2 regions of the Micromonospora sp. SL1-18 genome follow, and region 1 is predicted to be linked to the other one. Evidence: riboswitches for the same ligand, from Rfam matches in the RefSeq annotation. Region 1 holds a riboswitch; the other holds the start of a gene.
The links. A riboswitch is a leader RNA that binds a small molecule or an ion and turns the genes downstream of it on or off. The one in region 1 is predicted to bind ZMP and ZTP.

Region 1 (7,063 bases):
GCGAGATGGCGAAGAAGCTCACGGTCAAGGACGCCAGCGGCAAGACCACCCAGTACGGCTTCGGCGCGGCCATCTACGGCTGGCTGCTGGAGCAGCTTCTCGCCACCGACGGCAAGGAGTACTGCGACAACGGCAACGGGCGTAAGGGCCTGGCCTCGAAGGTGCAGTTCGACCAGGAGACCGCCGTGCGCGTCGCCCAGTGGTGGACCGACATGGTGAAGAACGGTTACGCGACCAACACCGGGCGCAAGACCGACGACGCCCAGGCGGCCTTCAAGGCGGGCGCCGTCGCGATTCACCTCGAGTCCACCGGTGCCATGCGCGGTTACGTCGAGGCCGCCCAGGGCAAGTTCACCGTACTTACCGCCCAGTACCCGAAGGTGGACGCCTCGTCGACCGGCGGGCCGATGATCGGTGGGGCATCGCTCTGGATCAGCGGCGTGGGTCACAGCGCCCAGGAGAAGCGTGCCGCCTGGGAGTTCGCGAAGTTCGCTGCCAGCCCGGTCGAGCAAGCCAAGTGGCACACCGGCACCGGGTACGTGCCGATCAACGCCAAGGCGCTGGACGAGCAGATCGACAAGGACTGGATGGCGAAGTTCCCCCAGTTCCGCACTGCTGTCGACCAGTTGCACGCGCTGCCGCCGTCGGTCGCGTCGGCCGGCTGCCTGCTCGGAGTGATGCCCCAGGCCCGCAAGGCGTCCGAGGACGGCCTGGAGGCCGTGATCGTCGGTAGCAAGCCGGCCGAGCAGGCCATGAAGGATGCCGCCGCGAGCGTGCAGCCTGCCATCGACAGCTACAACAAATCGGTCGGCTGACACCGCCACGCCGGGCCTGTCGGCGATCCGCGGGCCGGCCCTCAGAGGGCCGGCCCGCGGGCGACAACATCATGATCAACCCGAGCGGGGGTGTGGGTCGGGAGGGGGCGGAAGGCGGTCAGCCGAGGTCGACGCCGGGGTAGAGCGGGAAGCCGGCCAGCAGCTCGGTGGCCTGCTTGCTCACCTTGTCGGCGAGGGTCGGGTCGAGCGCGTACTTCGCCTTCGACGGGGTGCCGTCCGGGTTCGAACCGGGGCTGGTCTGGGTGAGTACGGTGTGGATCAGCTCGGCGGTGACGTCCATCTCCGCGGTGCCGAGACCCCGGGTGGTCAGCGCCGGGGTGCCGATCCGGATTCCGGAGGTGTACCAGGCGCCGTTCGGGTCCTGCGGCACGGCGTTGCGGTTGGTGACGATGCCCGAGTCGAGCAGCGCCTGCTCGGCCTGCCGGCCGGTGAGGCCGTACCCGGAGACGTCGATCAGGACGAGGTGGTTGTCGGTGCCGCCGGTGACCAGCTTCGCACCGCGGCGCAGCAGCCCTTCGGCGAGCGCCTGGGCATTGGTGACGATCCGCTGGGCGTAGTCGGCGAAGTCGGGGCGGCGGGCTTCGGCCAGGGCGACCGCCTTGGCGGCCATCACGTGCGGCAGCGGGCCGCCGAGCACCATCGGGCAGCCCCGGTCGACCTGGTCGGCCAGCTCCGGGCCGCAGAGCACCATGCCGCCGCGCGGGCCGCGCAGCGACTTGTGCGTGGTGGTGGTGACGATGTGCGCGTGCGGCACCGGGTCGAAGTCGCCGGTGAAGACCTTGCCCGCGACCAGGCCGGCGAAGTGCGCCATGTCGACCATGAAGGTCGCGCCGACCTCGTCGGCGATCTCCCGCATGATCCGGAAGTTGACCTTCCGGGGGTACGCCGAGTAGCCGGCGACCAGGATCAGCGGCTGGAACTCGCGGGCCGCCTCGGCGACCTTGTCGTAGTCGATCAGGCCGGTGGCCGGGTCGGTGCCGTAGCTGCGCTGGTCGAACATCTTGCCCGAGATGTTCGGGCGGAAGCCGTGGGTCAGGTGCCCGCCGGCGTCCAGCGACATGCCGAGCATCCGCTGGTTGCCCAGCTCCCGGCGCAGCGCGAACCAGTCCGCCTCGGTCAGCTCGTTGACCTGGCGTACCTGGGCCTTCTTCAGCGCGGGGGACTCCACCTGGTCGGCCAGGATCGCCCAGAACGCGACCAGGTTGGCGTCGATGCCGGAGTGCGGCTGCACGTACGCGTGGGCCGCGCCGAACAGCTCCCGGGCGTGCTCGGCGGCGAGCGCCTCGACCGTGTCGACGTTCTGGCAGCCGGCGTAGAAGCGGCGGCCGACGGTGCCCTCGGCGTACTTGTCGCTGAACCAGTTGCCCATCGCCAGCAGGGTGGCGGGGGAGGCGTAGTTCTCGCTGGCGATCAGCTTGAGCGACTCGCGCTGGTCGGCCAGCTCCGCCCCGATGGCGTCCGCCACCCGAGGCTCGACGGCGCGGATCACCTCCAGCGCGCTGCGGAAGGCGGTGGATTCGGCGTTCAGCGACATGCGACCTCCTGGTGACGTGCGGAAGGCCCAGGCGCTCGGCGTGCGTCCTCGTGACGGGACCGCTTCCCGATGGTGCTCCATCCCCACGCGCCAGTCACGGCCCGCGCCGATCCTACCGGGTACGCCGGGGCCCGCCCGGGGCGACCTCCGTCCGGTGAGCTGCCAATCCGGTCGTGAGCCGCGAAAACGGACGGGGCCCGGCGATTGCTCGCCGGGCCCCGTCACGGATGGTGCGGGTGTTACTTCACCACGTTGTACGCGTCGACGATGCCGGCGCCGTAGAACCCGTTGCGCGCACCGCCGGAGCAGGTTGCGTCGTAGGCGTGCGGGCCGTTCGGGTGCAGCGGCGCCAGGTTGAAGACGCCGGCCGGGCACGACTGTGCCACCGCCGTGCGCTCCAGGAACGATGCCAGCTGGCCCGGGGTCATCCCCGGGTGCGCCGACAACGCCAGCGCCGCGACGCCGGTGGCGTGCGGGCCGGACATCGAGGTGCCCTGCTTGTACCCGTACCCGTTGACCATCACGCCCTCGGCGTTCGGCAGTGCGATGGTCGACAGGATCTGGTCCGCGGTGGTCGGGCTCGCGCCCTGGGTGCGGACCCGGCTGTCGCCGCCCGGCGCCGCCACGTCGATGACGCCCTGGCCGTACGAGGAGTAGTAGCTCTTCGCACCGGTCGGGCCCAGCGCCGAGACGGTCACCACGCCCGGCACCTCGGCCGGCAGGTCGAGGCAGGCGTTGGTGAGGTTCTCCCGGTTCTCCTTCGGCGCACTACCGTCGTTCGGGCTTCCCGTGTCGGTGACCTTGTGCGCCAAGTCGTAGTTGGAGTTGCCGGCGGACGCGACGTTGAGCACGCCCTTGGACTGCGAGTAGCGGATGGCCCGCTGCACCGCCTGCCACACCGGGCGCTGGCGCGCGTCGTTGCGGCAGTTCATCTCCCACGGGTCGATGTAGTAGCTGTTGTTGGTCAGCTGCATCCCGTGGTCGGCAGCCCACATGAACCCGCAGACCGCAGCCTCCGGGTAGATGGAGCCGCCGTCGTTGACCACCTTGACGGCGGCGACCTTGACGCCCGGCGCGATGCCGGTCACGCCGACGCCGTTGATGGCGGCGGCGATGGTGCCGGCCACGTGGGTGCCGTGGTCGCTCTTGGTCGGGTTCCAGGCCGCCTCGGCGGTGTTGGTGACACCGCCCAGGCAGGACACGCTCTTGTCCTTGGCGATCTGGGTGGCCAGGTCGGGGTGGCTGCTGGAGATGCCGCTGTCCAGCACGCCGACGACGACGTTCGGGCTACCGGTGGTGATCGCGTGGGCCTGCGGGACGTGGATCATGTCCATGTCCCACTGCTGGCCGTACATGGGCTCCTTGGTCGGGTCGCCAGTGGCGTTGGCGATCTCTTCCGCGGAGACCTCGACGGTCTCGCCCTCGTCGAGGGCGGTGCCCAGGCCGGCGGTGGACGCGACCGATTCGACGCCCGCGCCCGCCACCGCGGTGACGAAGTTCGGGTTGGTCGAGCGGACGACGAGCACGCCGATCTGGTCGTAGCTGGCCACCACGGTGCCGTTGGCGGCCGCCACGCGCGCGGCGGCCTTGTCGGTCTTGCCGCCCTGCGGGGCGAGGACCAGGAACGTGGTTTCCGGTCCAGCCGCCGCGGCCGGCGCCAACCCGCCGGTGGCGGCGAGGCCGATGCCGAGCGTCACGACGGACGCGGCGGCGAGTGTCTTGCGACGCAGGTTCTTCACACAGACTCCCAGGGGCTGATCCAGCCGGCCCCACTGCCTGGCGGGAAGCAGGCCGGCGGAAAACGAGCGGGGTGCTCGCTTTCAGGGGATCAGCGTAGGGAGTCGGTGTGGTGTTACACACAGCCGAACGGATGAAACAGCAACGGTAAGACGGTGGCCGGGTGACGTGCCGGCTGGTCGGCGGTGGGCGTGAACCGGCCGCAGGCGGGTAAAGCGCTGGCGCCACCGAAGCGCGAGACACGGGGAGGTTTGTCGTGGCCACAACCATGACCAAGGAACAGATGAGCCCGGTGCGGGACAAGAACTACGACCTGATCCACACGTTGCAGATGTCGTTGGAGAGCATCTACCGGATGGATACGTACATCGCCGACGCGGACGCGCGGGGCGACAAGGAGCTCGCCAACTGGTTCCGCAAGATTCAGGAGAACAACCGCAAGGCGGGGGACCAGGGCAAGCAGATGCTCATGACGCGCATGCAGCAGGAAGGGCGCTGACCGTCCGGACCGCAGCCCGGCCGGCCGCTGCCCGTACGGGGGCAGCGGCCGGACGCGTCGATGGCGCACAATGTCTCGTCCGACAAGGCGGGATGGAGCCACCGATGACGGTCCTCAAGGGCCTGCGGGAAGCCCTGGTGCTGCTGGTGACCGCGCTGGTGGTGGTCGCGGCCGCGGCCGGCGTCTGGGTCGCGGTGTCCGGAGGTGAGTTCGTCACCCGGTTCGGCGTCGCCCTGGTGGTCGTCGGGGCGCTGCTCGGGGTCACCGGCGACCTGACCCTGAGCCGGATCGGCATGCTGGACGCCCGGTCCGCCTTCGGGCTCGCGCCCGAGCGGGAGACCGGCGGCGGTGGCCGGGTCCTCACCGGCGTCGGGATCTTCCTGTTCGTCGGGCTGCCGCTCGTCGTCGTGGGCATCATGCTGATCTCCTGATCCGCCCCGCTGCGCGGCGGGCGACCATGGCGGCCCGTCGCCCGCTACCGTGTGGGGCGTGGCGACCACGGCGGCCGAGTAGATTCGGGTGGGGCAGCGGGTGGTCCGCGTCTCCAGCCCCGACAAGCCATATTTCCCGGAGCGCGGGCTGACCAAGCTCGACGTGGTCCGCTACTTCCTCGCCGTCGGCGACGGCATCCTGCGGGCCCTGCGCGACCGGCCGACCATGCTGGAGCGGTGGCCGCGCGGCGTGTTCGAGGGCGCGAAGATCGCCACTCGGCAGGACAACCGCGGCGACGCGTTCTACCAGAAGCGGCTGCCGGCCGGGGCGCCCGACTGGGTGCGTACCGCGCACATCACCTTCCCGAGCGGCCGGACCGCCGACGAGGTGGCGCCGAGCGAGCTGGCCGTGGTGATCTGGGCGGCCAACCTGGGCACGCTGCGGTTCCACCCGTGGCCGGTGTCCGCCGGCGACGTGGAGCACCCCGACCAGCTCCGCATCGACCTGGACCCGATGCCGGGAGTGGACTTCGCCCAGGTGGTCCCGGTCGCGCACGAGGTGCGAGCCTTCCTGGACGAGCTGGGGCTGGTGGGCTACCCGAAGACCACCGGCGGCCGGGGGATCCACGTCTACCTGTCCATCGAGCCGCGGTGGAGCTTCGGCGAGTGCCGGCGCGCGGTGCTGGCACTGGGCCGGGAGATGGAGCGCCGGCTGCCCGATCTGGTGACGACCACCTGGTGGCGGGAGCAGCGGGACCGGCCGGTCTTCGTCGACTACAACCAGATGGCCCGGGATCACACCGTCACGTCGGCGTACTCGATCCGGCCCACTTCGCGCGCCCTGGTCTCCGCCCCGCTGGACTGGTCGGAGCTGGACGACGCACGGCCGGAGGACTTCGACGTGCTGAGCCTGCCGGCCCGGTTCGCCGAGCGTGGCGATCCGCACGCCGGCCTGGACGACCGCCGGTTCTCCCTGGAGCCGCTGCTGGAGCTGGCCGACCGGGAGGGCCTGGAGGCACCGCCGGAACGCTGAGTCTAGGGCCAGAGGCGGTGCGTCCCGTCGAACTCCTCGAAGACCAGCCAGGTACGCGTCGACAGCACCCCGGCGATGCTCTGCACCCGTTCCAGCACCACGTCCCGCAGCGTGGCGTTGTCCGGTGCCCGGACCAGGGCCAATACGTCGTGCTCGCCGCTGAGCAGCGCCACGTGCTCGACGTAGCGCACCCGCGCCAGTTCCTCGGACACCTCGCGCCAGGTGTTCTGCTCGATGGTCAGCGCGATGTACGCCGACGTGCCCAGCCCGGCCGGCTCCGGCGCGACCCGGGCCCGGAACCCGGTGATCACCCCGTCCCGGATCAGGCGCTCCACCCGGGCGTACGCGTTGGTGCGGGAAACGTGCACCCGTTCGGCCAGCGTACGGATGGAGAGCCGGCCGTCCTGGACCAGTTCGCGCAGGATCCGCCGGTCCACCTCGTCGAGCGGCCCGGCCGAACGTCCCATTCCGCCCGCCGCGCCCGGTGTCGGGTTGGTCTCCTGGCTCATGAACCGCTCCCAGTCATGCCATTCGTCCCGCGTTCAGCGGGCAACTTGAGTCAATCATCCGACGGCGTGAGCATAGGTCCACCACAAGTCCAGGAGGTCCTCGCCGTGATGACCACACCCCAGGCGGTCCGCAGGGCATCCCCCCGCACCCGCCGGAAGGCCACCACCCCGGCCGCCCCCGACCCGTCGGCCGGCCTGCTGCCGCGTACCGAGCCGGTGCGGCTGCTGAACCCGGACGGCACCGCGCTGCCCGCGTGCGACGACTACCCCGAGCCGCCGGTCGAGGCGCTGCGCGAGATGTACCGGCGGATGGTCGTCGGCCGCCGCTTCGACGTGCAGGCCACGGCGCTGACCAAGCAGGGCCGCCTCGCCGTCTACCCGTCCTCCCGGGGCCAGGAGGCGTGCCAGGTCGGCGGGGTCCTCGCGCTGCGCGACACCGACTGGGTCTTCCCCACCTACCGGGAGTCGATGGCGCTGACCGGCC
Region 2 (7,063 bases), on a different contig from region 1:
GGATGTTGGCGATCCTGGGTACCACGCTGACGAGCTACATGTATGTGTGGCAGTCGGTGGAGCAGGTCGAGGAGCGGTGTTCCCGGCAGGATCTGCGGTTTCGGCAGTTCGACGCGTTGGTGGGGGCGGGTCTGGCCGCGGTGATCTTTTGGTCCATCCTGGTGGCCAGTGGCGCGACTCTGGGCAAGCACCATCAGCACGTCGAGACGGCCGAGCAGGCCGCGCAGGCGCTTGGGCCGTTGGCGGGGCCGTTGGCGGGCGAGATGTTCGCAGGTGGGTTGCTCGCCTCGGCGATCATCGCCGTGCCGGTGATCGCGGCCAGCGGTGGGTATGTGATTGCCAGTGCTTTCGGTTGGCGACGCGGGTTGAGTTGTACGCCTCGCCAGGCGCCCCGTTACTACGCGGTGATCGTGGCGGAGGCGCTGGCGGGTGTTGCGCTGGCCATGACGGGTATCGGTCCGATCCAGCTGCTGTTCGTGGCGAGTTTGATCGGTGGTATCGCGACTCCGCTGGGGTTGGTCCTGCTGGTGTTGGCGGCGGGGAATCCGGAACTGGTCGGCCCGGACCGGGCCCATGTGGCTCTGCGGGTGGCGGGGTGGGTGATCGCCGTGGTGGTCGCCGCGGTCAGTGTGATTTTCCTGGCCCAGCAGGTGCATCTCGTTCCGGGGTGAGCGCGGCGCGGTTGGCGGCGGGTCGGCCTGGATCCCGCTCGGACATCGTGGTGGGGCCGCGTTCGGGGGACGGTGCACGGCTGGCGCCGGTGGCAGCATCGTGGGATGCGGGTGGGTCAGGCGCGGGCGGTGGCGGTCGACTGGGTACGTGAGCAGGTGCGGCGGGATCCGGGGATCCGGGGGGCGTTCTTCAGCGGTTCCACGGTGGGGGTGTCGGGTGACGCGGTGTTGCCGGTGTGGTCGGACGTGGATGTGTTGTTGGTGCGGGACGGGCCGGCCGGGAAGCTGGGCAAGTTCCGCCATCGCGGGGTGCTGTTGGAGGTTACGGCGCTGACCTGGGCGGATCTGGGGTCGGCGGAGGATGTGCTGGGGTCGTGGGTTTTCGCGCCGTTGTTGCGTACGGACACGGTGATCATGGATCCGACGGGGCGGCTGGCCGCGTTGCGGCAGCGGGTGGCGGCGGGGTTCGCGGATCCGGTGTGGGTGCGGCGGCGGTGTGCGGGGGTGTGCCGGCGGATCGAGGCGGGGCTTCGGGCGCTGGGCGAGGGGGCGCCGCTGCACGAGCAGGTGACGGCGTGGTTGTTCCCGACGTCGGTGCTGGCGTTGTTGCCGGTGGTGGCGGCGTTGCGGGATCCGACGGTGCGGCGGCGGTACGTGCGGGCGCGGGAGGTGCTGACCGGGTACGGGTTCGGTGACCGGTATCCGGAACTGCTGGCGTCGTTGGACGGTGGCGGGGTGGGTCCGGGGCGGGTGCGGGAGCATCTGGCCGGGTTGGCGGTGACGTTCGACGAGGCGGCGCGGGTGGCGCGTACCCCGTTTTCGTTCAGTGCGGACGTCACGCCGGCGGGACGGCCGGTGGTGGTGGACGGGAGCGCGGAGCTGATCGGGGTGGGTGCGCACCGGGAGGCGATGTTCTGGATCGTGGCGACGTTCGCGCGTTGCCACGCGATCCTGGCGGCGGACGCCCCGGGGCGGGAGCGGGCGTTGCGGCCGGCGTTCGAGGCGGCGGTGGCGGATCTGGGGGTGGGGTCGGTGGTGGACCGGCGGCGCCGGGCGGAGGAGCTGCTGGGGTCGTTGCCGCGGTGGCGGGTGGTGGCGGATGCGGTCGCGGGGCGGGCTGTGGCAGGCTGAGCGTCGACGCGACTGGCGGCACGGGGATGGCATCAACCATCGGGGAGCTCGTCGCGGGGGTCGACCGCCTGGGCCTCCGTGGGCGAGGTGTGGCATGTCTTTTTCGGGTACGTCGGCTCGGCTGTTGCCGGGTGGGCCGGTGGCGGAGCGGGTGCTGGCGGGGGTCGCCGCGGATGTGGCGGTGTTGCGCGCGGCGGGGGTGACGCCGGCGTTGGCGACGGTGCTGGTGGGTGACGACGACGCGAGCGCGGGGTACATCCGGATCAAGCAGCGGCAGGCGGCGGAGTTGGGGTTTGTCTCTGCGCATGTGCATCTGCCGGCGTCGGCGTCGCAGGCGGATCTGCACGCGGTGTTGGCGGACTTCAACGCTGACCGGGATGTGCACGCGGTGCTGGTGCAGTATCCGATTCCGGGGCATCTGGACTACGACCGGGCGTTGCAGGTTCTCGATCCGGACAAGGACGTGGATGGGCTGCATCCGGTGAACATGGGCCGGTTGGCGTTGGGGCAGCCGGGTCCGTTGCCGTGTACGCCGGCGGGGATCGAGGCGTTGCTGGCGTTCCACGGGGTGCCGGTGGCGGGCCGGGAGGTGGTGATCCTGGGTCGGGGTGCCACGTTGGGTCGGCCGTTGGCGATGTTGTTGGCGCAGAAGCGGCCGACGGCGAATGCGGCGGTGACGGTGGTGCACACCGGGGTGGCGGATTGGCCGCGGTACACGCGGCGGGCGGAGATTCTGGTGGCGGCGGTGGGGGTGCCGGGGATCGTGCGGCCGGAGCATGTGCGGCCGGGTGCGGTGGTGGTCGGTGGCGGGGTGCGGTATGAGGGGCGGCGGCTGTTGCCGGATGTGGACGAGTCGTGTGCGGAGGTGGCGGGGGCGATCACGCCGCGGGTCGGCGGGGTGGGTCCGACGACGGTGGCGATGTTGTTCCGTAATGCGGTGCGGGCGGCGCAGCGGGCGTCGGGGGTGGGTTGAGCGGGGTCGTCAGTGGACGGGGCGGCCGAGCCAGGTGGACAGCCAGTCGAAGGCGGGGCTTTCGGCGGCTTCCCAGACGGTCATGCTGTGGCCGCCGCCGTCGGCGTAGTTGGTGGTGACGGTGAGCGGGGGGTGGGCGAGGTGGGCGAGGGTTTCGGCGTCGTGTTGGGCTTTGTGGTCGGCGCGGCCGCTGGACAGGTAGAGGGCGATGGCGGGTTGGGGTAGGTGGCGCAGTCGCCAGGTGTCGTCGTTGAGTGTGTGTTCGGTGCCGTCGCCGATGGTGATGCCGGGGTTGGCGTAGCCGGAGAGGCTGGCGGCGGTGGCGTATCGGTCGGGGTGGCGCAGGGCGAGGTTGGTGGCGCAGTAGCCGCCGGCGGAGTAGCCGATCAGTCCCCAGCTGGCGCGGTCGGTGCGTACCCGTAGGTGGGCTTGGGCGGCGGTGGGCACGTCGACGGTGAGGAAGGTTTCGGTTCGGGGGCCGTTGGCGAGGTCGGTGCATTCGGTGTCGAGCAGGGGGTTGGGGGTCTGTGGGGGGAACAGCACGACGGTGGGTGCCATCCGGCCGGCGGCGATTTCCTGGTCGAGGTGGCGGGTGGCGGCGAGGCGGTTGAGCCAGGAGGAGGGCGAGCCGGGGTAGCCGTGCAGCGCTTCGATGACGGGGAAACGTGCGGTGGGTTGTTCCCGGTAGGCGTCGGGCAGGTAGGCGTGGACGGGCAGGGTGAGGCCGCTGGCGGTGCCGGTGACGGTGAAGGTGACGAGTTGTCCGCTGGTGTGGTCGGTGGTGGGGGCCGGGTCGGTGCTGGTGATGTGGTGGCCGGCGAGGGCGGACCAGGTGGGGAAGGTGTCGACCTGGCGGTTGATCCAGAGGCCGGTGGCGGTCAGGGCGGTGGTGAGGCAGCAGGCGGCGGTGGTGGCGCGCAGGGCGGCGCGGCGTGGGCCGGTGGCGCGGTCCCAGGTGGCGGAGAGCAGTACGGCGGCGAGGACGGCGGCGATGGTGGCGGTGAGGGCGGCGGTGAGGCTGTCGGGTGCCATTGGTCAGCCTCCGGTCGGTGGATTGTGGTGGTGATGGTGGGGGCGGCGGGACGGTGGTGGGATCAGTTGGGTGGGTGCGCTGAGCGGTGGGGGTGTCTGCTGGCAGGCCCAGGTCAGGGCGGCGGTGAGCTGCTCTGCGGGGGGCGTGTCGAGGTGGGTGGCCGGGTCGCCGGGTCGGGTGGGTATGCCGGCGACGGCGACGGTTTCGGTGGCGGGCAGGTCGGTGGGTGCGGGGGTGGCGGGCTGGTTCGGGTTGTCGCCGATCAGGGCGAGGGTGGGATAGCGGGTGGGTGCGGCGTGGACGGCGGCCCGGGCGAGCGGGGTGAGCTGGTCGCCGGCGACGAGCGCCCAGTTGTGGGTGGTGACGCGTAGGTCTCGGGTGAGGCTGGTGGGCAGGGTCTCGGTGAGGATGTCGGGGGTGGCGGCGGGGCGCAGGTGGGTGAGGACGATGACGGCGGGTCCGGCGCGGTCCTCGGCGGTGTGCGCGGCGCTGGTTTCGTGGGCGGGGTTGGCCGGGGCGGCGAGGATGATCACCGGGTAGCGCCAGGTGGGGTGCTGTGGGTAGTCGGCGGGGACGACGACGGTGGGGGCGGCGGTGACGGGCCAGCTGGTCCAGCGGGGTGGGTGCCAGGTGAAGCTGACGGGGCCGCCGGCGGTGCGGCCGGCCCGGCTGGTGATGACGTGGTCGAGGTGGCCGGGCCGGGCGGGGCCGGTGTCGCGGTGGATGGTGTCGGCGGGCAGCAGGTCGGCCCAGGTGGGGTAGAACTGCGCGGTCCGGTTGACGGCGAGGCCGGCGGCGACCAGGGCGAGGGTTTCGGTGAGCAGCACGGCGGCGGCCCGGGTGAGGTGTGTCCAGCGGCGGTGGTGTCGCCAGGTGCGGGCGGTGGCCGCGGCGGCGGCGACGGCGGCGGCGGCGACCAGGAGCAGCAGCGGTAGGCCGGTCAGCGACATGGGCTGGCCCCTCCCCTCGTTGCACCATCGCATCATGGGGCGGCCGGTGGCCGGGGGGTTTTCCGGGCCGTCGCCCGGTGGTGATGGCCGTTGCTGGCAGGTGTGGTGGTTGAGGGTCAGCTGGGAGTGCTGAGGTCGACGACGAGGGGCCGGTGGTCGGAGATGGTGGACAGCGGCGTGTCGACGCTGGTGACGGGTGGTAGCCGGTCGCGGCCGTGCCGGTCGGCGAGGATGTGGTCGAGTTGGACGCGGGGCTGGCCGGCGGGGTAGGTGGGGCGCCGGCCGAGGGGCCGCCAGCGGGACAGCAGGGCGGCGGGCCCGGCGGGCAGGTTGAGGTCGCCGAGGAGGATCCGCGGTGCGGGCAAGGCGCGCAGGGCGCGTACGACGCGGCGCAGTTGCAGCATGTTCCAGCCGGGGACGAAGGACAGGTGGGTGGCGGCGACGGTGAGTGGCCCGTACGGGGTGTCGAGGACGGCGGCGAGGACGACGCGGGGTTCGTCGTGCAGCAGCACCAGTCCCCCGCCGGGGCCGGGGACGTAGACCGGGGAGCGTACCGGGGCGGGGCGTAGCCGGGTGACCTGCCAGGAGCGGACGGGGTGCCGGCTGACCAGGCCGATGCCGTAGCAGGGTTCGCCGTGGCCGTCGTCGTCGTGGGTGAGTGGGCGCAGCTGTTCGCCGGGGGTGCCGACGACGGCGGCGGCGAAGCGGTGTTCGGGGGCGTGGAGGGCGCGGGCGGCGATGGCGGTGAGGTCCAGGTTGCCGCTGCGGGACTGGTCGCGGTCGACCTCCTGCAGGGCGAGGATGTCGGCGTCGAGTGCGGTGACGGCGGCGGTGAGCCGGTCGGGGTCGACGAGTCCGTCGGTGAGGGACCGGCCGTGCAGCAGGTTGAAGGTGACCAGGCGCACGAACTCACCCTACGTCCGCGTGGCAGGCTTGCCGGATGCTGAAGGCGGTGGTCTGTTCGATGCTGGTGTTCGTGGCGGTGGCGTCGGCGGGTTTGTGGTTGCGGCGTCGCCGGGGGCGTTGAGCTGGGGTGAGGCTGGCCACAGCGGGGCTCGTCGGCGTGGTGGCGGTGGGCAGAATGGCCGCCTGTGGATCTTCTGTCGCTGACGACGTTGTTGACCGCGGCCGCGATGGCGGGCTGGGTGGACGCGGTGGTGGGCGGTGGGGGTCTGTTGCTGTTGCCGGCGCTGCTGGTGGCGGCGCCGGGGGTGCCGGTGGCCACGGCGTTGGGCACGAACAAGTTGGCCGCGATCTTCGGTACGTCGACGGCGGCGGTGACGTATGCGCGGCGTACCAAGCTGGACTGGGCGGTGGCGGGGCCGTCGGCGGGGCTGGCGGTGCTGACCGCGGGGCTGGGTGCGGCGTTGGCGGGGGCGGTGCCGGCGGGGGCCTACCGGCCGGTGGTGCTGGTGGTGCTGGTGTCGGTGGCGGTGTTCGTGTTGACGCGGCCGCGGTTGGGGGTGCTGGCGTTGCCGCATCGGCGTACGTCGGCACGGGTGGTGGTGGCGGTGGCGGTGGCCGGGTTGGGTATTGCCCTGTACGACGGGTTGATCGGGCCGGGTACGGGGACATTCCTGGTGTTGGCGTTCACCGCGCTGGTGGGGGCGGATTTCGTGCACGCCTCGGCGATGGCGAAGGTGGTCAACGCGGGTACGAACCTGGGGGCGTTGGTGGTGTTCGCGGCGACGGGGCACGTGTGGTGGCTGCTGGGGGCGGCGATGGCGGTGTGCAACGTCGCGGGGGCGGCGTTGGGTGCGCGGATGGCGTTGCGGCGCGGCGCTGGTTTCGTGCGGGTGGTGCTGCTGGTCGTGGTGGTGGCGTTGGTGGGCAAGTTGGGTTACGACCAGTGGGTGGCCGGCTGACCGGGCCGGGGTGTGGCCGGGCCCGGTCAGCCGAGAGCCGACCGGGGCGGCGCCCTGGTGCCGGCCCTGGGCGCGCTCGCCCGGTGGGGCCACGACAACCTGCCCGCCGCGGCGGGACGCGCTTACGGCTGCTGAACGCCGGCATGTGATCATCAGCGGATGCCCGTCCGCGCCGAACACGACCGGGCCGTCCTGGCCGAGCTGCTGGGCCGGGACCCGGTGCTGCACGCCTACCAGCTGGGCGACCTCGACGACTTCTTCTGGCCCTACACGTCGTGGTTCCGGCGCGGCGACCAGGTGGCGCTGCTCTACCACGGCGTCGAGCTGCCGACGCTGCTGGCGTTCGCCGCGCCGGGGCGGACCGGGGAGCTGGCGGCGCTGCTGGACGATCTCGCGCCGATGCTGCCGGCCCGGCTGTGGGCGCACCTCTCCCCCGGCCT

Region 2: another riboswitch for ZMP and ZTP. It lies ahead of ACNAW0_RS21520 (bifunctional 5,10-methylenetetrahydrofolate dehydrogenase/5,10-methenyltetrahydrofolate cyclohydrolase); the one in region 1 lies ahead of ACNAW0_RS09755 (glycine hydroxymethyltransferase).

What each region holds. Positions count from the first base shown of each region.
Region 1 is NZ_JBLROA010000014.1:121,411-128,473, reverse strand. It holds gene ACNAW0_RS09760 (ABC transporter substrate-binding protein) at 1-815, shown strand, start outside; gene ACNAW0_RS09755 (glycine hydroxymethyltransferase) at 934-2,370, opposite strand; ZMP/ZTP riboswitch at 2,389-2,478, opposite strand; gene ACNAW0_RS09750 (S8 family peptidase) at 2,610-4,109, opposite strand; gene ACNAW0_RS09745 (hypothetical protein) at 4,364-4,606, shown strand; gene ACNAW0_RS09740 (hypothetical protein) at 4,711-5,037, shown strand; gene ACNAW0_RS09735 (DNA polymerase domain-containing protein) at 5,120-6,070, shown strand; gene ACNAW0_RS09730 (Lrp/AsnC family transcriptional regulator) at 6,073-6,579, opposite strand; gene pdhA (pyruvate dehydrogenase (acetyl-transferring) E1 component subunit alpha) at 6,652-7,063, shown strand, end outside.
Region 2 is NZ_JBLROA010000048.1:33,947-41,009, reverse strand. It holds gene ACNAW0_RS21530 (NRAMP family divalent metal transporter) at 1-671, shown strand, start outside; gene ACNAW0_RS21525 (hypothetical protein) at 777-1,802, shown strand; ZMP/ZTP riboswitch at 1,801-1,883, shown strand; gene ACNAW0_RS21520 (bifunctional 5,10-methylenetetrahydrofolate dehydrogenase/5,10-methenyltetrahydrofolate cyclohydrolase) at 1,897-2,775, shown strand; gene ACNAW0_RS21515 (alpha/beta hydrolase) at 2,785-3,807, opposite strand; gene ACNAW0_RS21510 (hypothetical protein) at 3,811-4,758, opposite strand; gene ACNAW0_RS21505 (endonuclease/exonuclease/phosphatase family protein) at 4,875-5,663, opposite strand; gene ACNAW0_RS21500 (sulfite exporter TauE/SafE family protein) at 5,850-6,623, shown strand; gene ACNAW0_RS21495 (GNAT family N-acetyltransferase) at 6,783-7,063, shown strand, end outside.